DNA from 4 places in the Pseudomonas sp. ArH3a genome. Region 4 is predicted to be linked to each of the others. Evidence: predicted binding sites of a transcription regulator. Region 4 holds the regulator's gene; each other region holds the start of a gene.
What was found. The regulator sigma-54, encoded in region 4, starts transcription at its own class of promoters, with help from an activator protein. The targets are predictions, from matches to a motif close to ANTGGCATNNANNTTGCTNT.
Positions count from the first base shown of each region.

Region 1: a site for sigma-54 is predicted at 2,749-2,768, ahead of glnK (P-II family nitrogen regulator). Genes of this name have one in related genera too.
Region 2: a site for sigma-54 is predicted at 3,070-3,089, ahead of K0P33_RS24450 (circularly permuted type 2 ATP-grasp protein). Genes of this name have one in related genera too.
Region 3: a site for sigma-54 is predicted at 2,779-2,798, ahead of K0P33_RS22965 (flagellar hook-length control protein FliK). Genes of this name have one in related genera too.

Region 1 covers NZ_CP080330.1:6,755,203-6,760,620, forward strand. Annotated here, with positions in the region: gene sutA (transcriptional regulator SutA) at 1-89, opposite strand, end outside; gene K0P33_RS31240 (secondary thiamine-phosphate synthase enzyme YjbQ) at 191-616, opposite strand; gene K0P33_RS31245 (ammonium transporter) at 828-2,168, opposite strand; gene glnK (P-II family nitrogen regulator) at 2,203-2,541, opposite strand; gene K0P33_RS31255 (accessory factor UbiK family protein) at 2,962-3,225, shown strand; gene K0P33_RS31260 (YifB family Mg chelatase-like AAA ATPase) at 3,440-4,936, shown strand; gene K0P33_RS31265 (TetR family transcriptional regulator C-terminal domain-containing protein) at 5,065-5,418, opposite strand, start outside.
Region 2 covers NZ_CP080330.1:5,337,495-5,342,912, forward strand. Annotated here, with positions in the region: gene K0P33_RS24440 (transglutaminase family protein) at 1-676, opposite strand, end outside; gene K0P33_RS24445 (alpha-E domain-containing protein) at 673-1,623, opposite strand; gene K0P33_RS24450 (circularly permuted type 2 ATP-grasp protein) at 1,628-3,037, opposite strand; gene K0P33_RS24455 (ribonuclease E inhibitor RraB) at 3,460-3,801, opposite strand; gene K0P33_RS24460 (hypothetical protein) at 4,015-4,251, opposite strand; gene K0P33_RS24465 (START domain-containing protein) at 4,355-4,960, opposite strand; gene K0P33_RS24470 (YkgJ family cysteine cluster protein) at 5,015-5,269, opposite strand.
Region 3 covers NZ_CP080330.1:5,029,204-5,034,621, forward strand. Annotated here, with positions in the region: gene fliL (flagellar basal body-associated protein FliL) at 1-54, opposite strand, end outside; gene K0P33_RS22965 (flagellar hook-length control protein FliK) at 1,406-2,728, opposite strand; gene K0P33_RS22970 (Hpt domain-containing protein) at 2,953-3,297, opposite strand; gene K0P33_RS22975 (fused response regulator/phosphatase) at 3,328-5,046, opposite strand; gene K0P33_RS22980 (STAS domain-containing protein) at 5,043-5,348, opposite strand.
Region 4 covers NZ_CP080330.1:1,327,968-1,333,385, forward strand. Annotated here, with positions in the region: gene K0P33_RS05970 (ZIP family metal transporter) at 1-670, shown strand, start outside; gene K0P33_RS05975 (HPr family phosphocarrier protein) at 708-980, opposite strand; gene rapZ (RNase adapter RapZ) at 996-1,853, opposite strand; gene ptsN (PTS IIA-like nitrogen regulatory protein PtsN) at 1,856-2,320, opposite strand; gene raiA (ribosome-associated translation inhibitor RaiA) at 2,333-2,638, opposite strand; gene K0P33_RS05995 (RNA polymerase factor sigma-54) at 2,714-4,207, opposite strand; gene lptB (LPS export ABC transporter ATP-binding protein) at 4,392-5,117, opposite strand; gene lptA (lipopolysaccharide transport periplasmic protein LptA) at 5,121-5,418, opposite strand, start outside.

The DNA.
Region 1 (5,418 bases), 1.3 Mb from region 4:
GGACCGTCTTCAGCAGCTGCTGCGTCAAGACTATCGTCAGTCTCGTCGTCTACTTCAAGTTCGTCGTTTTCCAGATCATCGTCGCTCATGTTCTACCTCATGACTTGCGAAAAGCAGATTAGTTATAGCCCAGCTTCGCCCTCTGTCGAGGTTGCCGGAAAAAAATCACATCCACTGGATAACCAGTGGCTTATGCCCCATCACCGTGCAAGGTGGCGAGGACTTTACGAGCACCGCCATGATCACGGTGCTCGCCCAGATAAACACCTTGCCAGGTCCCTATCGCCAAGCGGCCGGCCTTGACCGGCAAACTCAGCTGGCAGCCCAGGAGACTGGCCTTGAAGTGCGCCGGCAGATCATCCGGACCTTCGTCGTTGTGTTCGAACCCTGCACGCCCTTGCGGCACCAGCGAGTTGAAAAAACGCTCGAAGTCACGGCGAACCGCCGGGTCGGCATTCTCGTTGACCGTCAACGAGGCCGAGGTGTGCTGCAGCCACAAATGCAACAGGCCCACACGGCACGCCTTCAATTCAGGCAAGCCGGCGAGCAACTCATCCGTTACCAAGTGAAAGCCCCGGGGCTTGGCCCATAGGGTAATCAGGGTCTGTTGCCACATACAGTTCTCCGCCCATCGGCGCGCATTCTAGCGCGCTCAGGGAAAAAACAAAGTGCCGAATACGCCTACATGCATGTAAGACTTTTGCACGATGAAAAGTACCGTGTGCGCCCCATCACAAACGCGGAGCAAAAACCGGTACAGCTTCCTATCACTGACAAACGCCAGGCAAAAAAATGCCCGGCAAGCCGGGCACCTTTTTTTCGCGTACTTACAAGTTGTAACCGCGCTCGTTGTGTTGCGCCAGGTCGAGGCCCACGGCCTCTTCTTCCTCGGTAACCCGCAGGCCCATGACCGCATCCAGCACCTTGAGGATGATGAAGGTCACGATAGCCGTGTAGATCACGGTGAAGCCCACGCCTTTGCACTGGATCCAGACTTGCGCCGCGATGTCAGTGGTCGCCGCGTTGAAGCCGCCCATGGAAGGCGCAGCGAACACGCCGGTCAGGATCGCGCCGAGGATACCGCCGATACCATGCACGCCGAAGGCGTCCAGCGAGTCGTCGTAGCCCAGTTTGCGTTTCAGGGTAGTGGCGCAGAAGAAGCACACCACGCCCGCCGCCAAACCGATCACCAGGGCGCCCATTGGGCCCACGGTGCCGGCAGCCGGGGTGATGGCAACCAGACCCGCCACCACACCCGAGGCGATGCCCAGTGCGCTTGGCTTACCGTGGGTGACCCACTCAGCGAACATCCAACCCAGCGCCGCAGCAGCGGTAGCGATCTGGGTGACCAGCATGGCCATACCGGCAGTGCCGTTGGCCGCAGCAGCGGAACCGGCGTTGAAGCCGAACCAGCCGACCCACAGCATGGCCGCACCCACCAGGGTGTAACCCAGGTTGTGAGGCGCCATTGGGGTGGTCGGGAAGCCTTTGCGCTTACCAAGCACCAGGCACGCCACCAGGCCAGCCACACCGGCGTTAATGTGCACCACGGTGCCGCCTGCGAAGTCCAGCACGCCCCAGTCGCCCAACAACGAACCCGGACCGCCCCACACCATGTGGGCAATCGGTGCGTAGACCAGGGTGAACCAGACGCCCATGAAGATCAGCATCGCGGAGAACTTCATACGCTCGGCGAAAGCACCGACGATCAGCGCAGGAGTAATGATGGCGAACGTCATCTGGAAGGTGACGAACACCGCCTCAGGGAACAGCGCCGCAGGGCCGGTGATGCTCGCCGGGGTCACACCCGACAGGAACAGTTTGGACAGGCCGCCCACGAACGAGTTGAGGTTGACGACGCCTGCTTCCATACCGGTGGTGTCGAACGCCATGCTGTAGCCGTAAACGAACCACAAGATGGTGATCAGGCCGGTGATGGCGAAGCACTGCATCATCACGGAAAGAATGTTTTTGGAGCGAACCATGCCGCCGTAGAACAGCGCCAGGCCCGGAATGGTCATGAACAGCACCAGCGCGGTGGATGTGAGCATCCACGCCGTGTCGCCGGAATTGAGGACTGGAGCAGGGGCTGGGTCCGCCGCCAATGCCAAGGCCGGCATTACGAGGGACAACAGGGCTCCTAGCCCTGCGAATTTACGCAGAGTCATATTGTTTTCTCCTGGGGCGTTGGGGTTTGGCGGCTTAGATTGCGTCGGTATCGGTTTCGCCGGTACGGATGCGAATAGCCTGTTCCAGATTGACCACGAAGATCTTGCCGTCACCGATCTTGCCGGTGTTGGCCGCCTTGGTTATCGCCTCGATAACCCGGTCAAGATCCTTGTCGTCAATGGCGACATCAATCTTCACCTTTGGCAGGAAATCGACCACGTATTCCGCGCCGCGATACAGCTCGGTGTGACCCTTCTGCCGCCCGAAGCCTTTGACCTCAGTAACGGTAATGCCCTGCACGCCGATCTCGGACAGTGACTCGCGTACATCGTCCAACTTGAACGGCTTGATGATGGCAGTGACTAGCTTCATGAAAACTCTCTCCCGAATTGGTGGACTTGCCCCAGGAAAACAAACCCGTCTCAAGTCTAAGCGCAGTGCCTGGCTTTGTAACGCGTCGTCACAAGGCAGTTGCCATTGCGACGCCAGCGAACCACTGGTGACGAAACCTGTACCCCTGATCCGTCGGCGCACTGCATTCGTCACAGCGACTGCATCAGTGCATGGGTCATGATCGTCTAAGCAGAAACCTTGCCAGCTCCGTAAAAACCACTGAAATCAGTCCTTTGCCCACTTATGCCCACCTGCGGGGCGTATTGGCGGCTGCAATGCGCACAAAAACAGTGCATCGCCGCCCGAGCCTCTGCGCGAAAAGCGTGCGCCCGCGGCCGTGAAAGGACTATAGACGCTGCGTGATACACTGCCCGCCAACAGTTTTCCGGAATATTTCCCATGCTCGCGCCCAAAGACCTCCTCGACGCCCTGAGCGGCCACGCCTCTCGCCTGTTCAGCGGCGACACCCCGCTGCCCCGCAACGAAATCGAAAGCCAGTTCAAGGCGCTGCTGCAAAGCGGCTTCAGCAAACTCGACCTGGTAAGCCGGGAAGAGTTTGACAGCCAAATGGTGGTGCTGGCCCGCACGCGTGCGCGGTTGGAGAGCCTGGAGGCTAAAGTGGCGGAGTTGGAAGCCAAGTTGATGCCGCCGTCTGCTGAATAAACGCGGTCAGTGTGGGAGCTGGCTTGCCTGCGAAAGTATCGCCTCAGTCTGCCTGATACACCGAGGCGTCTGCATCGCAGGCAAGCCAGCCCCCACGTAAAGCTCTGCGAACGACTCCGGATACGTTCTGTAAAACCTCCCCCACTTCGCTCTTCCCCGCCTCGTCTACCCTTGAAAAACCCGCAGGAAGCGGCCTCTCTTTCAAGGAACGAGCATGTCCCTCGCCATCGTCCACAGCCGCGCCCAAATTGGCGTCGAAGCCCCTGCCGTCACCGTCGAAGTGCATATGGCCAATGGTCTGCCGTCCCTGACATTGGTGGGCCTGCCGGAAACCGCCGTCAAGGAAAGCAAAGACCGCGTGCGCAGCGCCATTCTCAACTCGGCGCTGCAATATCCAGCCCGGCGCATCACCCTCAACCTCGCGCCCGCCGACCTGCCCAAGGACGGCGGGCGGTTTGATTTGGCGATTGCCCTCGGGATTCTGGCAGCCAGTGTGCAGGTGCCGGCATTGATGCTCGATGACGTGGAATGCCTGGGCGAGTTGGCACTGTCCGGCGAGGTGCGAGCAGTGAAAGGGGTGTTACCGGCAGCGCTGGCGGCGCGCAAGGCCGGACGCACCGTGATAGTGCCTCGGGCGAATGCCGAGGAGGCGTGCTTGGCGTCGGGGTTAAAGGTGATTGCGGTGGATCACTTGCTACAGGTGGTGGCGCACTTGAATGGGCATGTGCCGATTGAGCCTTACAAGTCCGATGGCCTGCTGTACTTGAATAAACCCTATCCAGACCTTAGCGAAGTACAAGGGCAGTTGGCGGCTAAGCGCGCGCTGCTGATTGCGGCAGCAGGCGCGCATAACCTGCTGTTTAGCGGGCCACCTGGCACCGGCAAAACCTTGCTCGCCAGCCGCTTGCCCGGTTTGCTGCCGCCGTTGAGTGAACAGGAAGCCTTGGAAGTGGCGGCGATTCAGTCGGTGGTCAGCCTCGCGCCGCTGAGCCATTGGCCGCACCGCCCGTTTCGCCAGCCGCACCATTCGGCGTCGGGGCCGGCACTGGTGGGCGGCGGGTCAAAACCGCAACCGGGGGAAATCACCCTCGCCCATCATGGTGTGTTGTTTCTGGATGAGTTGCCGGAGTTCGATCGCAAGGTCCTGGAAGTGCTGCGCGAACCGCTTGAGTCGGGGCATATCGTGATTTCCCGTGCGCGCGACCGGGTGAGTTTCCCGGCACGCTTTCAACTGGTGGCCGCCATGAACCCCTGCCCTTGCGGCTATTTGGGCGAACCCAGTGGACGCTGTCGGTGTACGCCGGAGCAGATCCAGCGCTATCGCAATAAACTCTCAGGGCCGTTGCTGGACCGGATCGACTTGCACCTGACCGTCGCCCGGGAAACCACGGCACTTAACCCGGCCCAACAGCCTGGCGATAACACGGCGAAGGCCTCGGCTGAGGTTGCCGAAGCCCGCGAGCGCCAACTAAAGCGCCAGGGCTGCGCCAATGCCTTCCTTGATCTGCCCGGGCTACGCAAACATTGCCAACTGGCGAAAGCCGATGAAAGCTGGCTGGAAAGCGCCTGCGAGCGGCTGACGTTGTCGTTGCGAGCGGCTCACCGTTTGCTCAAGGTGGCGCGCACGCTGGCCGACCTTGAGCGGGTTGAGCACATCACTCGGCATCATTTGGCCGAGGCATTGCAGTACCGGCCTGCAGCGGTGGGCTAGCTTGAAAATCCAAAATCTGCGGCACGTCGGCTGTCGTGGCGAGCAGGATTGTTTTGGCAAGCCCGCTCGCCACAACAAGCCCGCTCGCCACAGAAGAATGCGGTGGCCGCTAAAAGTGGTGCGGAGGCCTAGGCGCGCAAATCCAGCAACAGCCTCGCCACCTCCATCACCTCATCCAACACCGACTCCGCCGACTCGGTGGAGGGATTCAACATCAGGTCATCGGCATAACCCATCGCCATCGCGAAGATCTGCCGGGCAGCGCGCTGGGGCGAATCACACCGGAACACGCCAGCGGCGACGCCCTGTTCGATCACCTCGGCGAGCATGCCCTGCCATTGGGCGTTGATCACCAAATACGCCTGGGCCATTTGCGGGTCGTGCATCGCCTCGTCCCAGGCGTCCAGCCACAGTGCCCAGCCGGCATCGGCGGTACACGGCAGGCAGTCGCGCAAGAAACCCACCAGCGCCTCAAGCGGCGG
Region 2 (5,418 bases), 2.8 Mb from region 4:
GTTTGAGATGCCGCTCGGGCCGCGCCAGTTGGTTGGTCACATCAAAGCTGTACCACGCGTCATCCAGCCAGGCTTCGGCCCAGGCGTGGCTGGCCAGGTGGGTGCTGTCCTCCGTGTACAAATACCCCGACACATACCGCGCAGGAATGCCCAGGCTGCGTGCACAAGCCAGGAACGCGTGGGTGTGGTCCTGGCACACGCCCGCGCGCCCTGCGAAGGCCTGGGCGGCGCAAGTGTCAACTTCGGTGGCGCCGGGCGTGTAGACCATCGACTGGTTGAGCGCGTGCATCAGGTCGATCAACGCGCTGCGGTCGCGACGTTGATGGCAATGCAGCTCGGCGAACAGGCGCAAGGCCTCATCGGGCTCGGTCAGGCGCGTACTGCGCAAGAACGGAAACGCCGACTGGCTCTCGTGTTCGGCCTCGCGCAATTCATCGATATCCACCTGGCCACGGGCGCCGATGATGATGGCGTCGTGGGGTTCGTCGAGGGTCAGCACATGCAGGATGTTGCCGAACGGGTCGACCTGGGCGCGCACCGGGCGCGGCAAGTCCAGCTGCCAACTGAGCACGTGCTGGCGTTCGCTGTCGTGGGGCGTGAGGCGCAGGTATTGGATGCTGGCGCGCACTTGGTCTTCGTAGTGGTAGGTGGTTTCGTGGCTGATGGAGAGTCTCATGCGGCCTCCAGGTAGGAACTGTAGATGGCGTCGCCGAGCTGGCGCACCAAGGGGATAAAGTCGGTCAGCCAGGCGTGCAGGCCTTCCTCGAGGATTTCATCGATGGCGGTGAAGCGCAGGCGCGCGTCCATCTCGGCGGCCAGGCGCTGGGCCGGGCGACCGTTGAGGCCGGGCAGGCTGGCGAGGATCTGATCGATCTCTTCGCTGCACGCCCGTAGCGAGCGCGGCACGTCGGCGCGCAACAACAGCAGTTCCGCCACTTGCCTGGCGCCCGGCGCGTCACGGTAGATCTCGGTGTAGGCCTCGAACGATGACAACGCGCGCAACAAGGCGCTCCACTGATAGTAGGCGTGGGCCGTGCCGTCGCTGACGGCGGCGGCTTGGTCGCCGGCCATTTCGTAGCGCGCATCCAGCAGGCGCAGGGTGTTGTCGGCGCGCTCGATGAAGGTGCCCAGACGAATAAAACGAAAAGCGTCGTTGCGCATGATGGTGCCGTAGGTGGCGCCACGGAACAGGTGCGAACGTTCCTTGACCCATTCACAGAACCGGCTCATGCCGTAGCGGCTAAGGCCCTGCTGGGCGATATCGCGAATATCCAGCCAGGTGGCGTTAATGTTTTCCCACATGTCGGCGGTGATTCGCCCACGCACCGCATGGGCGCTGGCCCGCGCGGCGCCGAGGCAACTGTAGATGCTCGCCGGGTTGGCCGCGTCCAGCGCGAAGAAGTGCAGCAGGCGCTCGGCATGCAGTTCGCCGTGGCGTTCGTGGTAATCATCGAGGGTGCCGGTGATCAGCAGCGGCATCGCCAACTCATGCAGGCCATCACCGCGCCCATCCTGCGGCATCAGCGACAACGAATAGCTGACATCGAGCATGCGCGCGAGGTTTTCCGCGCGCTCCAGGTAGCGCGACATCCAGTACAAATCCGAGGCAGTTCTACTCAACATGGCATCAGTCCTCGACCACCCAAGTGTCTTTGGTACCGCCGCCCTGGGAGGAGTTGACCACCAGCGAGCCTTCGCGCAAGGCCACGCGGGTCAAACCACCGGGCACTACGCGGGTTTCCTTGCCGGACAACACGAACGGCCGCAGGTCGATATGGCGTGGTGCGATGCCATTTTCGACGAAGGTCGGGCAGGTGGATAAACACAGGGTCGGCTGCGCGATGTAGGCGTGAGGTTTGGCCTTGATACGCGCACGGAAGGCTTCGATTTCCGCTTGGGTGGACGCGGGGCCGACCAGCATGCCGTAGCCGCCGGAACCCTGGGTTTCCTTGACTACCAGATCTGGCAGGTTGGCCAGCACGTGAGACAGTTCGTCGGGCTTGCGGCATTGAAACGTAGGAACGTTCTTCAGGATCGGCTCTTCATCCAGGTAAAAACGGATCATCTCGGTGACGAAGGGGTACACCGATTTGTCATCCGCCACCCCGGTGCCAATCGCGTTGGCCAGTACCACATTGCCCGAGCGATACGCCGCCAGCAGGCCGGGCACGCCGAGCATGGAGTACGGATTGAAGGCCAGCGGGTCGAGGAACGCGTCGTCGAGGCGACGGTAGATCACATCGACCGCCTTGGGGCCGTCGGTGGTACGCATGAACACGCGGTCATCGCGCACGAACAGGTCGGCGCCTTCCACCAGCTCCACACCCATTTCCCGCGCCAGGAAGGCATGCTCGAAAAACGCGCTATTGAAGCGTCCCGGGGTCAGCACCACTACGCTGGGGTTATCCAGCGGGCTTGAGCTTTTCAGGGTGTCGAGCAGCAGGTTGGGGTAGTGGTCGATGGGCGCGATGCGCTGGGCGGCGAACAGTTCGGGAAACAGGCGCATCATCATCTTGCGGTCTTCGAGCATGTAGCTGACGCCGCTCGGCGTGCGCAGGTTGTCTTCCAGCACGTAGTAGGTGCCGTCGCCATCACGTACGAGGTCGACGCCGGAGATGTGGGAATACAGACCGCGGTGCAAGTCCAGGCCCTGCATGGCCAGCTGGTATTGTTCGTTGGCCAGCACCTGTTCGGCAGGGATGATCCCGGCCTTGATGATGCGTTGCTCGTGGTACAGGTCGGCCAGAAACATGTTCAGCGCCTTGACCCGTTGAATGCAGCCGCGCTCGACGATCCGCCATTCGCTCGCCGGAATGCTGCGCGGGATGGTGTCGAAAGGAATCAGGCGCTCGGTGCCCTGCTCGTCCCCGTAAAGGGTGAAGGTGATGCCGGCGCGATGGAACAGCAAATCGGCTTCGCGCCGGCGCTGAGCCAGCAGCTCGGCCGGTGTTTCGGCCAACCAGCGGGCGAACTCGCGGTAATGGGGGCGGACCTGCCCTGCCCCGTCGTACATTTCATCGTAATAAGTGCGGGTCATGCCGTACTCCTTGTCACCCGGGCGTTTGAACTATCGCAAAGCCCGTGCCATCGGCATAAACACTTAAAAATCAGTGAGTTGAATTGCCACTGGGATCTATACGCACCGTCCTGGTGCGCAGAATGCCCGCCGTCGTGTGCCGCGCTTCATCACAATGCGGGCTTTGACTATCAACAGCATAGTCAGAGTTGATTTCACTGCCCGCCCACGCCTGCGGATAATCACCCCCATCGGCTGAACAGGATGCGTCCTACAGCTTCAGCGAACCGCTCTTCCCTTTAGGCCACCCTCTTTGGGTGGCTTTTTTTTGGTGCGAGAAAACACGCTGCAAGTTCCGAGAGTTTTCCTACAGCACAAACAAAATCGGCCGACCCAAAGGTCAGCCGATACGCTGCGTTTCTCATTCTGCTCTGTGCAGTGAATTACATCGGTAACCCACGCACCTCCTGCTTGACGCCCCATCCCTCGATGATCCCGCCCAAAGGCTCGACCACCGCCTCAAAGTCTTGCTCGAAGTCTCCTATGCCGTCGTAGGTTGCGAACATGATTTTGCTCAGTTCCAGGTACCAGGCGCCATCATCGCGCGCGCTGACCTGGGCATTCAGGGATTCCCCACGAAATCGACCCGCAGCCCTGCGCGCCCGTTCCTCATCCGGGAATATGGCGTAGAACTCGATGGGGTGAAAACGTGAGAAGTCAAAGCCGCCCTCTTTCATGCGGCGCAATACGTTGGTGCTGATGTCTTCTTGATAGGCTGTGCTCATGAAACGTCCTCCTCAAACTGATGGATAGACTTTCCGTGCTTCCCGAAGACCGCGCCCTGCTGGCGCCGGTGCTACGGCATTAACGACACCGTGGGAAAACAAGCATGTAGCTGACAAGACCAGACCTTAGCGATTCATTCGCTGATCTCACTTGCAGAGTAGCGCGAAGCTATCACCTCCACCAGAGGCGCTTTAAAGGCATACAGAGAATGTTCAGGCGGCAGGCGATATGTCGAGGATTTGAATGCTGTTCTGGTCTTTCAGAATCTTGACCGTAGGCTCGGGTTTACGGCCTTCCAGGTCATTGAGGTCAAGTTCGGCGGCCACAGGTACGAGCTTGTTGCGAATCATGTGCGCCGCATCTTCGAGGCTGGGCTTCTGGTCGCAGGTGAACTGCTCGACGGACTTTACGCCGTGATCATCAACGAAGGTAATCTGCCACTTTTGCATCGGTGCCTCCTCGATAAAACCCGTGTGTGGGCTTACAACTATCTGGACCTTGAGGGCTCGGCAAACGTTCCACTCATGTCCGGAGGCACCGGATCAACTGCGCTTATTTTTCAGCGTGTTCTTTCAAGGCTTTCAAGGTGTTGAACGGCGCGTCCACCACAAACTTGTTGGCCAGCCACGATGGCACGCTGCCGCCTGGCTCGGTGTGCACCTGGTAGGTCACTTCGGTCTGGTTGTCGCCTTTGGGCACCAGTTTCCAATAACCGTCTACCTGGGCCACTCGCACGTAACCTTTGACTTCCGGCTGGTAGGTCGGCACTTCCAGCAGTTTGCGCGTCACGGTGCCGTCGGCGGCCTTGGAGGTGGTGATTTCGAGGATCGAATCACGGTCGGTCACCGGGAACGGTGCCTTGAACTGGGTGTAGGTCCAGCTCTTGTCGCCTTCGGTCTTGAGCAGTTTTTGCGATTTGCATTCGTGGATCCAGGAGCAGGCACCGGCCACGTCTTCCTGCAGGGCCTGGATCTTGGCCACTGGCGCCTTGATCAAGGTGACACCGCGATACGCCTTGTATTTGGAACCGGCAATTTCGCTCAGGGACACCTTGATACCGTCTTCGTCCTTGGCGACTTGCCAATCCTCAGCCTGGGCAGTGGCAGCAAACAACACCGTAAAACCGCACAGCACAGCCATTCGTTTCAGCGAACCCATTGTTGTATTCCTTATTGTCGACGTTCTGAAAGTAAGTTCCGAAAGTAAAGCCCATCAAGCCGCCGTCATCTGCTCCCACCAGCCGATCAACCGGATCGCATCGGCTTGGTCGGTGCCACAGACATCCAGATCCGCCTTGAAATCACTGCACACCGCTGGGCGTTCCGGTTGGCCAAACAGCTGGCATAGCTGTTCGACCGACAGGTGCAAGCAGCGTTCGCCCGCCGGTTTGCCATGGGGCATGCCCGGCAATGGCGAACTGATGGAGGGGGCGATGCAGCATGCGCCACAGCCTTCACGGCATTTCATGACCAGCAGGTCCTCGACGACTCAATGTGGATGGCCGGGCTAGAGTACGCCCTTAAACAGCCGTTTTAAAATGGTCTAACAGGGGTTTTTCGCACAAAACAAAAGTGACCGACCAGTCTGCGACAGATGGTCGGTGGGCGACGTCACCT
Region 3 (5,418 bases), 3.1 Mb from region 4:
CTTGAGCTTGCCCTTGCTTGCGGGTGGTGTTGCTGCGTCGTCGCTCTTCGCCATGCCAATAATCCGTCACTATTCGGGGATTCATAGATCTACGGAAAGGCAAGAGCAAGTGTTATGCCAGAGTTGTCTGGTAATTCGGGAAGAGCGAACACTACAAAACAAATGTGGGAGCTGGCTTGCCTGCGATAGCGGTGGGTCAGTTGGAATTTCTGTGACTGATACACCGGTATCGCAGCATAGGTATCTACGCAACTTTTTGTGTTGCGCTAAGCTTTTGGCGGGGTTTTTAGGTAGATATGAGTACATATCCGTTGCTGCGGTAACGGCGGCTATTGGTTCCGCCCTTACGGCGGGTCACTTTTGGAAAAGAGCCCCAAAAGTAACCAAAAGGGCTCTTGCCCCACCACTCGGCACCTCGCCTAGGCTCGGTGTGCCCTCACTCCGGCTTGAATCCGTGGGCCGCCGCCATGGGCCATCCTTGGCCCATCGCGGCTAACCCGGCGTCCTGCCGGGTTACCCACGGATTCAAGCCTGCGTTCGGCCATCGTGGTTAACGGGGCGCCTCAGATCAAGATCAAGATCAAGATCAAAAGCAAGAGCACGGCGGCCTAGTAGCCGACCTGAGTGGTAGAAGCAAAAGCAGGGCAAAAGCACAGCAGCACACTCTCTGTCTGATGTACCGAGATCCAACTGTCGGAGCGGGCTTGCTCGCGAAGGCGGTGGGTCAGTTACACATGAGCTGGCTGACCCACCGCCTTCGCGAGCAAGCCCGCTCCCACAATTTTGACCGAGTTTAGCTGCCAGCACTGCAATGCTCTGCTTTTCTGTGGGAGCTGGCTTGCCTGCGATGGCATCAACTCGGTGTACTTGATAGACCGAGGTGTCTGCATCGCAGGCAAGCCAGCTCCCACATTAGATTGAGTTCAGCCACCAAGATCAGGTCGGCTAGCAGGCCGCCTCGATTTTGCTTTTGATTTAACCACTCAGGTCGGCTACTAGGCCGCCGTGCTCTTGCTTTTGATCTTGATCTTAGGCGCCCCGTTAAACCACGCTGGCCGAACGCAGGCTTTGGAGCGGGGGTAAACCGGCAGGACGCCGGTTTAGCCGCGATGGGCCAAGGATGGCCCATGGCGGCGGCCCCCGCTCCAAAGCCGGAGTGAGGGCACACCGAGCCTAAGCGAGGTGCCGAGTGGTGGGGCAAGAGCCCTTTTGGTTACTTTTGGGGCTCTTTTCCAAAAGTGACCCGCTGTAAGAGCGGAACCCATAGCCGCCGTTACCCAAATAACGGATATGCACCCAGCGCCCCCGCGACAACCAAAGAACTCAACCCATAAAAAGATGTGTAGATACCTAAGGCCATCGCAGACAAACCAGCTCCCACATTTTGATCTTCATAAGGCTGAAATCAGGCGTAGTAATCAACCGCGCTGGAGCCCACGACGGTCTGGGTCACCGGCGCGACGGCCGCCGCCACTTCAGCATGATCACCGCCATCACCCCGCCCACCGCCACCACTCACACCGCGCGCCTGGTTCTGCTGTTGTTGCTCCTGACCTTGCCCCTGCCAGCCACGGGACTGGTCGGACACATTCACGTCAACCTGCCCCATGCCTTGCTGGGCAAACATCTCGCGCAGGCGGCCGGACTGGCTTTCCAGCGCTTCACGCACCACGGCGTGGCCACTCATGAAGGTGACCTGGGCCTGTTGGTCCGCCGCCATGTTGACCTTGATATCCAGGCGCCCCAGCTCAGCCGGCTGCAACTGGATCTCTGCCGACTTGAGGTTGGCGCTGGACAGGTACATCACGCGGTTGACCACTTCTTCGGTCCAGCCGCTCTGGTGCATGGCCAACGGCGCATTCGCCACCGGCGGCAAGGCATTCGCGGTTTTCGGCGTGGCGGCCTGTGTCAGCGCAGCCAGGCGGTTGGCGAAATCATCGACGCGGGTGTCACTCCTGGCGTCTTTCAGATCCTTGAGGCCGCCTTCGATCAGCCCGCTGAAGGCCTTGTCGCCGCCCTGGTCAGTACTGTCTTTGGTGGCTTGCTGGTCGACCATATTGGCAAGGCCGGCAGCGAAGCTCTGTGCAGCGGTCGGCTGGTCCTGAGACGTCGGGGCGGCCTTCTGCGGCGTCTGGCTGCTGGCCGAGACGTGACCGCCCTGCTCCATCGCCAGGCGCACGGCCGGCATCGAGTCCAGCGGGTCGGCGTCAGGGTCGAAGGCAGGCTGCTTGACCTCATCCGTCGCCACAACAACCGGCAACGCCTTGTCGTCCTTGGCGGCTACAGGCGCCGGCGTTTCCACGGGGACAGGCACGGCAACCGGGGTGACGGTGGCAATCACTGCCGGGTCGACGACGGGGTCAACCGGGGGTTGTTGCGCCAGGGATGGGTCGGTGGGCTTGTTGTCGTCACTGCTGGCGTCGTCGGATTTAGTCGGCGGTTTGGCAGGCAAGGGATTGCCGCTATCGGCAACGGCTGGCTTACTGGCGGCAGGCTTGTCGTTGCTGGAAACGGGCTTGGAGTTGGTGTCCGGCGACTTGTCACGCGTGACTTTGGCCGGGGCGTCGTCGATCTTCAGCGTCGGTTTCGGGCTTTGATTTGCAAACACTTGAGCGAAGCCAGGCCCCTTGTCTCGCGGGCTCGCAGCCGCTACTGGGGGCGTAGAGACAGACGCTTGAGGCTTGGCCGCAGGGGCAGCCTGAAGGAGCGAATTCGGGGCGACTGGCATAGGTAAAGGTCTCCACTGCATTGGGGGTCGGGGATGCAGTATTGGGAGATAGAGCAAGAGTCGGGCCAGATTACACTTCGCAGGCAAATGACTCGCTTAATGTGGGAGCTGGCTTGCCTGCGATTGCGGTGTAACAGTGCCAGATGGGCTGACTGACTCACCGCTATCGCAGGCAAGCCAGCTCCCACAGTTGGGTCGCCATTAATAGCTGTTACGAAGGTGACTCAGAGACTGAACCGCTGCCGTTCCGACTCATACAACGGCCGCACCAAAGCAAACTCATGATCAATCTGATCAACCAACGCCCCAAGGTCCGCCGTCGACTGGCCCGATTCAGCTTCCAAGCGCTGACACAATTGTGCCAACCGTACCGCCCCAAGGTTGCCGCTGCTGCCTTTGAAGCTGTGCGCAATCTGCCCCAACGCCTTGGCATCATCGCGCGCTTTGCGCAACGCCTCGACACGCTTCTGCGAATCGTCCAGAAAGGTATCGAGCAGCTTGGGATACTCGCTCTCCATAACCTCCTGCAAACCCGACAACACATCAGGGTCCAAATGAATCTCTGCCACTTGTTCGCTCCTTGATCAAGAATCGGCGGATTATGCCAGAGCCCCCCAGCAAAACTCCACGCATACGCTACGCCCGCCATCCGACCAGCGTACATTGCTGCTCAACTGCCGCACCAGGCTCAAGCCCCGGCCAGACAGACGGTCGATATCCAGCGGCCGCGCCAACACCTGTTCCACGTCAAACCCAAGACCACTGTCCTCGATACGCAGCGTCATTGTGCCGCCAGTGCCCGTCGGCACGACCTGCACATGCACACGCACATAACCGCTGCTCAATTGCCCCAGCCGCTCATTGCGCTGGCGGTAATAGTCGGCGAACCCCTGTGCATCGCGCTTGAGCCGCGAATCCAACCCCAGTACCCCATGCTCCAGTGCATTGGAATACAACTCGGCCATCACACTGTAAAGCGCCCCGCTCTGCTCACGCATGCCATGAATTTCCAGCAACAATTGCAGCAGATACGGCAACGGGTTGTAGCTTTTGAGGGTCTGCGCGCGGAACTCGAAACTCACCGACCAGTCCAGCGGGCACGACTGCCCGCTGTCGGCATATATCGGCTCGGCCGCCCGCAACGGCTGGCCGGCCTGCAAGGTGATCTCGACCATGCTGACGTCATCCCGCGCCTGGCCACGAAACGCCGCCAGTGCCAGTTCGATATCTTCGAACAAGCGATCAGGCTCACGGTTGGCCGCGAACACCTGCTGCAAGCGCTCGGCGCCGAACAGCTGGTCATTGGCATTAGCGGTGTCCAGCACGCCATCGGAGAGCAAAAACACACGGTCGCCCAAGGCCATGGGCCAGACTTCGGTGCTGTCATCAAACCTCTCGGCCGAGAGCACACCTAACGGCAAGTGCCGCGACACCAACGGCGTACGCTTGCCCGTGGCGACTTCATGCACATAACCTTCGGGCATGCCGCCGTTCCACACCTCCACCACACGCCGCTGGGCACTCAGGCCTATCAGGGTGGCGCAGCAGAACATGTCCACCGGCAGGATGCGCTTGAGCTTGGCGTTCATCTCGCGCAGGGTCTGCGCCAGGCCGTAGCCCTTGGCGGTCATGCCGTAGAACACTTCCGCCAGGGGCATGGCACCGACGGCGGCAGGCAGGCCGTGCCCAGTAAAGTCACCAAGCAGCACGTGCATGTCACCGGAGGGCGTGTATGCCGCCAGCAGCAGGTCGCCGTTAAACAGCGCATAGGGCGATTGCAGGTAGCGAATGTTCGGCGCCGCGTTGATACAGCCCGAATGCGCCACCTTGTCGAACACCGCCTTAGCCGCGCGCTGCTCATGCAGCAGGTAATCGTGGTGCTTGGCGATCAGGTCACGCTGCTGCAACACCGTGGCTTGCAGGCGGCGCAGGCGGTCCATGGCGTTGATCTTCGCCGCCAGGATCACTTGGTTGTAGGGCTTGGGCAGGAAGTCATCGCCGCCGGCATCCAGGCATTGGGCCAGGGCTTCGCTCTCGCGCAGCGAGGTGAGGAAGATGATCGGCACCAGTGCTTCCCCGGCAAGCTGCTTGATGCGCCGCGCGGCTTCAAAGCCGTCCATCACCGGCATCAGCGCGTCCATCAACACCAGTTGCGGGCGCTCGCGGGTAAACACCTCGACGGCCTGCGCGCCGTCGGCGGCGGTGAGCACCTGATGACCCTGGCGCCGAATGATGGTCGACAGCAACAGCAAATCGGCAGCGCTGTCTTCGGCGATCAGGATCGTCAGCGGTTCGAGAACCGGGGCCAGGGTGCTCAACTGATGTCGAACAGTTTGTCGAAGTTAGAGATGGCGAGAATCTTACGCACATCGGAGTTGCTGTTGATCACCTGCACTTCGGCATTATCGCCACCGGCATGGTCACGCAACAGCAGGAGCATGCCTAAGGCGGAGCTGTCCATGTAGGTGGTGTCTTTCAAGTCCACCACGTAGACCTCGGGCACCTTGTAGAACCGCTCGTAGGCATCACGAAAGGCTTGGTGGCTACCGAAATCGAACCGCCCCGTGACGGTGATCATCAACTTCGTCCCATCCAGGGATACTTCTGATTCGACTGACATACGACTGCTTCCTTGTCATTGGCAATATGCAACAAGGTTTAGCAGGTGAACCGGGTATGGGCAACACAGA
Region 4 (5,418 bases):
CAGCGATACATTGTTGGGCTTTGGTGCTGGAGTGATGTTGGCAGCAACTGCCTTTTCGCTGATCGTGCCGGGTATCACTGCCGCTGAAGGCCTGGGGCTTTCGCCCTGGGGCGCCAGCGGCTTGATCAGCTTTGGGATCATGCTGGGAGCGTTCGGGCTGTACCTGGTCGACCGCAAGGTCTCCGGCGCCAGCCCGGAAATGCTGGTGGGCACGCCGGATAAACCGGTGATCCCACCCCGCATCTGGCTGTTTGTGTTCGCCATCATTGCCCACAACATTCCGGAAGGCATGGCGGTGGGCGTCTCTGCCGGTGGCGGCATGCCGGATGCCGATAGCCTGGCCATGGGCATTGCCCTGCAGGACGTGCCGGAAGGTTTGGTGATTGCGCTGGTCTTGGCCGGGGCCGGGATGTCGCGGGTCAAAGCGTTCCTGATCGGCGCCGCGTCAGGGTTGGTAGAGCCGGTATTCGCTGTGTTGTGCGCGTGGCTGGTGAGCCTGGCAGAAGTTTTGTTACCGCTGGGCCTCGCGCTTGCGGCTGGTGCGATGTTGCTGGTGGTGACTCACGAAGTGATCCCCGAATCGCGCCGCAATGGTCACGAAAAGCTTGCCAGCTTGGGGTTGTGCATCGGGTTCTGTTTAATGATGGTGATGGATACAGCTCTGGGGTGAGGCTGTTGCAGCCTCACATCCCTCTCAAAGGGTGGATTTACTCACCCTCGTCGAAGTAGTTGTTGATCAGCGCCACCAAGGCATCCATCGCTTCCTGTTCCTGCTCGCCTTGCGTCTTCAGGTGAATCTTGGTGCCCTTGCCGGCGGCCAGCATCATCATCGACATGATGCTCTTGCCGTTGACCATGGACTCCGGCGTGCGCCCGGCGTAGATCTCGCAAGGAAATTGTCCGGCAACGCCGACGAATTTAGCGGAAGCGCGAGCGTGCAGGCCCAGCTTGTTGATGATTTCAATTTCCAGAGCGGGCATCGCGGGGTGGTCCTTTCAGCTAAGGTCGCGGTGGCGAACCTGGACGTTCTTGAGGGTTTGCTGCAGCACCTGGCCCAGGCGTTCGGTCAGGTAGACGGAGCGATGGTGGCCGCCGGTACAGCCAATGGCAATGGTGACATAGGCCCGATTGCTCGCAGCAAAGCGCGGCAACCATTTGAGCAGGTAGCTGGAGATGTCTTGGAACATCTCCTCTACATCCGGCTGCGCGGCCAGGTATTCGGCTACAGGCTGATCCAGCCCCGACTGTTCGCGCAGTTCTGGCTTCCAATAAGGGTTAGGCAGGCAACGCACATCAAAGACCAGGTCGGCGTCCACCGGCATGCCGCGCTTGAAGCCAAACGACTCGACCAGAAAAGCGGTACCGGGCTCCGGCTGGTTCAGCAGGCGCAGCTTGATGGCATCCCGCAATTGATACAGGTTCAGGCTGGTGGTGTTGATCTTGAGGTCGGCGAGGTCAATGATCGGGCCGAGCAGCGTGGTCTCGTCCTCAATGGCTTCGGCCAGGGAGCGATGCGGGCTGCTGAGGGGGTGGCGTCGGCGGGTCTCGGAAAAGCGCTTGAGCAGCGTTTCTTCGTCCGCATCCAAGTAGAGCACATCGCAATGAATGTGCTTGGCGCGCACTTCCTCGAGCAATTGCGGGAATCGCTCAAGGTGGCTGGGCAGGTTGCGGGCGTCAATCGAAACGGCAACCAGGGGTTGTGCCAATTCAGTGTGGATCAGCGCGCGCTCCGCCAGTTCAGGCAGCAGGCCCGCAGGCAGGTTGTCGATGCAATAGAAGCCGTTGTCCTCAAGAACGTTGAGGGCAGTGCTTTTACCCGAGCCGGAACGGCCGCTGACGATGATCAAACGCATGATTACTGCCCGCTTTGTTCATCCAGGACAACCTGATAGAGCGCCTCGTTGGTGCTGGCACTGCGCAGTTTGTCGCGTACTTCCTTGCGGTCGAGCATGCTGGCGATCTGCCGGAGCAGTTCCAGGTGTGCATCGGTGGCGGCTTGCGGGACCAGCAGAACGAACAGCAGGTCGACCGGTGCGCCGTCGATGGCGTCGAAATCAATTGGTGCATCGAGGTGCAGCAGGGCGCTCACTGGGGCTTCACAGCCTTGCAGGCGGCAGTGAGGAATCGCGATACCGTTGCCAAAACCGGTTGAACCGAGTTTTTCACGGGCGATAAGTGCCTCATACACAGCTTGCGTATCCAGTTCGGGCACTTCGCGGCCGATCAGGTTGGCAATTTGTTCTAGGGCGCGCTTTTTACTGCCGCCCGGCACGTTCACGAGGGAACGGCCGGGGGTCAGGATGGTTTCAAGTCGGATCATGGGTGGGGAGTGTTAGCGGCCTGTGCCCTGAAGAAGGCTCTGCTGCTTTTCCTTATGCTTTTTGATTTGGCGATCCAGCTTGTCGGTCAGGTCGTCAATGGCGGCATACATATCTGAATGCTCAGCATTGGCGACGACTTCCCCGCCGGGTATACGCAAGGTGGCTTCGATTTTCTGCTTCAGCTTTTCGACAGTCATGATGACTTGCACATTGGTGATCTTGTCGAAATGCCCCTCAATTCTTTTGAGCTTTTCGCCTATATAGGCGCGCAGCGGTTCGGTCACTTCCAGTTGGTGTCCACTGATATTGACTTGCATACAGCTTCTCCTTCGTTGCCAGTGCATAAAGCGGCGGGTAGGAATACCCGCCACTGGAACGCTATGGCCCGCCCGTCACATCAAACGCTTACGCTCGCTGGAAGGCGCGATCCCGAGGGACTCGCGGTACTTGGCGACGGTTCGACGGGCGACCTGAATGCCTTGTGCCTCCAGTAAACCAGCGATCTTGCTGTCACTCAACGGCTTTTTCTGATTTTCCGCGGCAACCAGTTTTTTGATGATCGCGCGGATCGCCGTGGACGAGCATTCGCCGCCTTCGGAGGTGCTGACGTGGCTGGAGAAAAAGTATTTCAACTCATAAATACCCCGTGGGGTATGCATGAATTTTTGCGTGGTCACCCGGGAAATCGTCGATTCGTGCATGCCCACCGCCTCAGCGATGTCGTGCAGCACCAGCGGTTTCATGGCCTCGTCGCCATATTCCAGGAAGCCGCGCTGGTGCTCGACGATCTGGGTGGCCACTTTCATCAGGGTTTCGTTGCGGCTCTGCAGGCTCTTGATGAACCAGCGCGCTTCCTGCAACTGGTTGCGCATGAAGGTGTTGTCGGCGCTGGTGTCGGCGCGGCGCACAAAGCCTGCGTATTGCGGGTTGACGCGCAGGCGCGGCACCGATTCCTGGTTCAATTCCACCAGCCAGCGCTCGTTGTCCTTGCGCACGATCACGTCGGGAACCACGTATTCGGCTTCGCTGGACTCGATCTGCGAGCCCGGGCGAGGGTTGAGGCTCTGTACCAGCTCAATGACCTGGCGCAGGTCGTCTTCCTTGAGCTTCATGCGGCGCATCAGCTGGCTGTAGTCGCGGCTGCCCAGCAGGTCGATGTAGTCGGTGACCAGGCGCTGGGCCTCAGCGAGCCAAGGGGTCTTGGCCGGCAGTTGGCGCAGTTGCAGCAGCAGGCACTCGCTGAGCGTGCGAGCGCCGATACCGGCGGGCTCGAATTGTTGGATGCGGTGCAGGACGGCTTCGATTTCGTCCAGTTCAATGTCCAGTTCAGGGTCGAAGGCCTCGAGGATTTCATCAAGGGTTTCGTCCAGGTAGCCCTGGTTATTGATGCAGTCGATCAGGGTGACGGCGATCAGGCGATCGGTGTCCGACATCGGCGCGAGGTTCAGTTGCCACAACAAATGGCTTTGCAGGCTCTCGCCGACGGACGTACGGGTGGTGAAATCCCACTCGTCATCATCATTGCTCGGCAGGCTGCTGGCGCTGGTCTGGTAGACGTCTTCCCACGCGGTGTCCACGGGAAGCTCGTTGGGAATGCGCTCGTTCCATTCGCCTTCCTCAAGGTTATCCACCGTCGGGGCGGTTTCCTGATAAGAGGGTTCCTGCACGTCGGCGTTGGGTTTTTGCTCGATGTTGTCGGCCAGCGGGTCTGCATTATCGAAGTCGTCGCCTTCTTCCTGGCGTTCGAGCATCGGATTGGACTCCAGGGCCTCCTGGATTTCCTGTTGCAGGTCCAGGGTCGACAATTGGAGCAGGCGGATGGCCTGTTGCAGCTGCGGTGTCATCGTCAGCTGCTGGCCCATTCTCAGGACTAGCGATGGTTTCATGGCAGGGGCTTAACACCTTATTCGCCGGCGCAATGCGCCATCCACGACAGGGCGCGTGAGCGCCAAACATAAGCAAATTATATGCCTGATATCGGGGGCTTTGCCTAGAGCGCGGTAACAATAAAAAAAACGAGGTTTTTATTGACTCCCGCGCGCCTTGGCGAATGGCCAGACACCACAGTGCTTACAGGCGGAACTCATGGCCCAGGTACACTTCCTTGACCAGTTCGTTGGCCAGGATAGTGGCGGAATCGCCTTCGGCGATCAGCTGGCCATCGTTGACGATATAAGCTGTTTCACAGATATCGAGGGTCTCACGGACGTTGTGGTCGGTGATCAATACGCCGATACCCTTGGCCTTGAGGTGATAGATGATCTGTTTGATGTCGCCGACCGAGATCGGGTCGACGCCGGCAAACGGCTCGTCCAGCAGGATGAACTTAGGCGCAGTGGCCAGGGCGCGGGCGATTTCCACACGGCGACGCTCACCACCGGACAAGCTCATGCCGAGGTTGTCGCGAATGTGGTTGATATGGAACTCCTGCAGCAGGCTTTCCAGCTCCTTGCGGCGGCCATCACGGTCGAGTTCCTTGCGGGTCTCAAGGATCGCCATGATGTTGTCGGCCACTGACAGTTTGCGGAAGATCGACGCTTCCTGGGGAAGATAGCCGATACCTGCGCGTGCACGACCGTGCATGGGCTGATGGCTGACGTCCAAGTCGTCGATCAGTACACGCCCTTGATCCGCCTGAACCAGCCCGACGATCATATAGAAGCATGTGGTCTTGCCGGCACCGTTCGGGCCAAGCAAGCCGACGATCTGGCCACTGTCGATCGACAGGCTCACGTCGCGTACGACCTGACGGCTTTTATAGGCCTTGGCCAGATGCTGGGCTTTCAGGGTTGCCATTCGTTAGTTCGCCTTCTTCGCGTCAGCTTTCTGCTTCGGCTGGATAACCATGTCGATACGCGGGCGAGGTGCGGTGACCTTGCTGCCATTGGCGCGGCCGGCCTGAGCGATCTGCTTCACGGTGTCATAGGTGATTTTTTCACCTTCCGTGGTGTTGCCATCGGTGCTGACCACTTTGGCCTGATCGATCAGGACAATGCGGTTCTGCTGGGCGTGGTACTGGATGGTCTTGCCGTAGCCCTTCATCGGGGCGGTATCGGCGGGCGCCTGCTTCTGTTCGAAATAGGCCAGGTTGCCCACC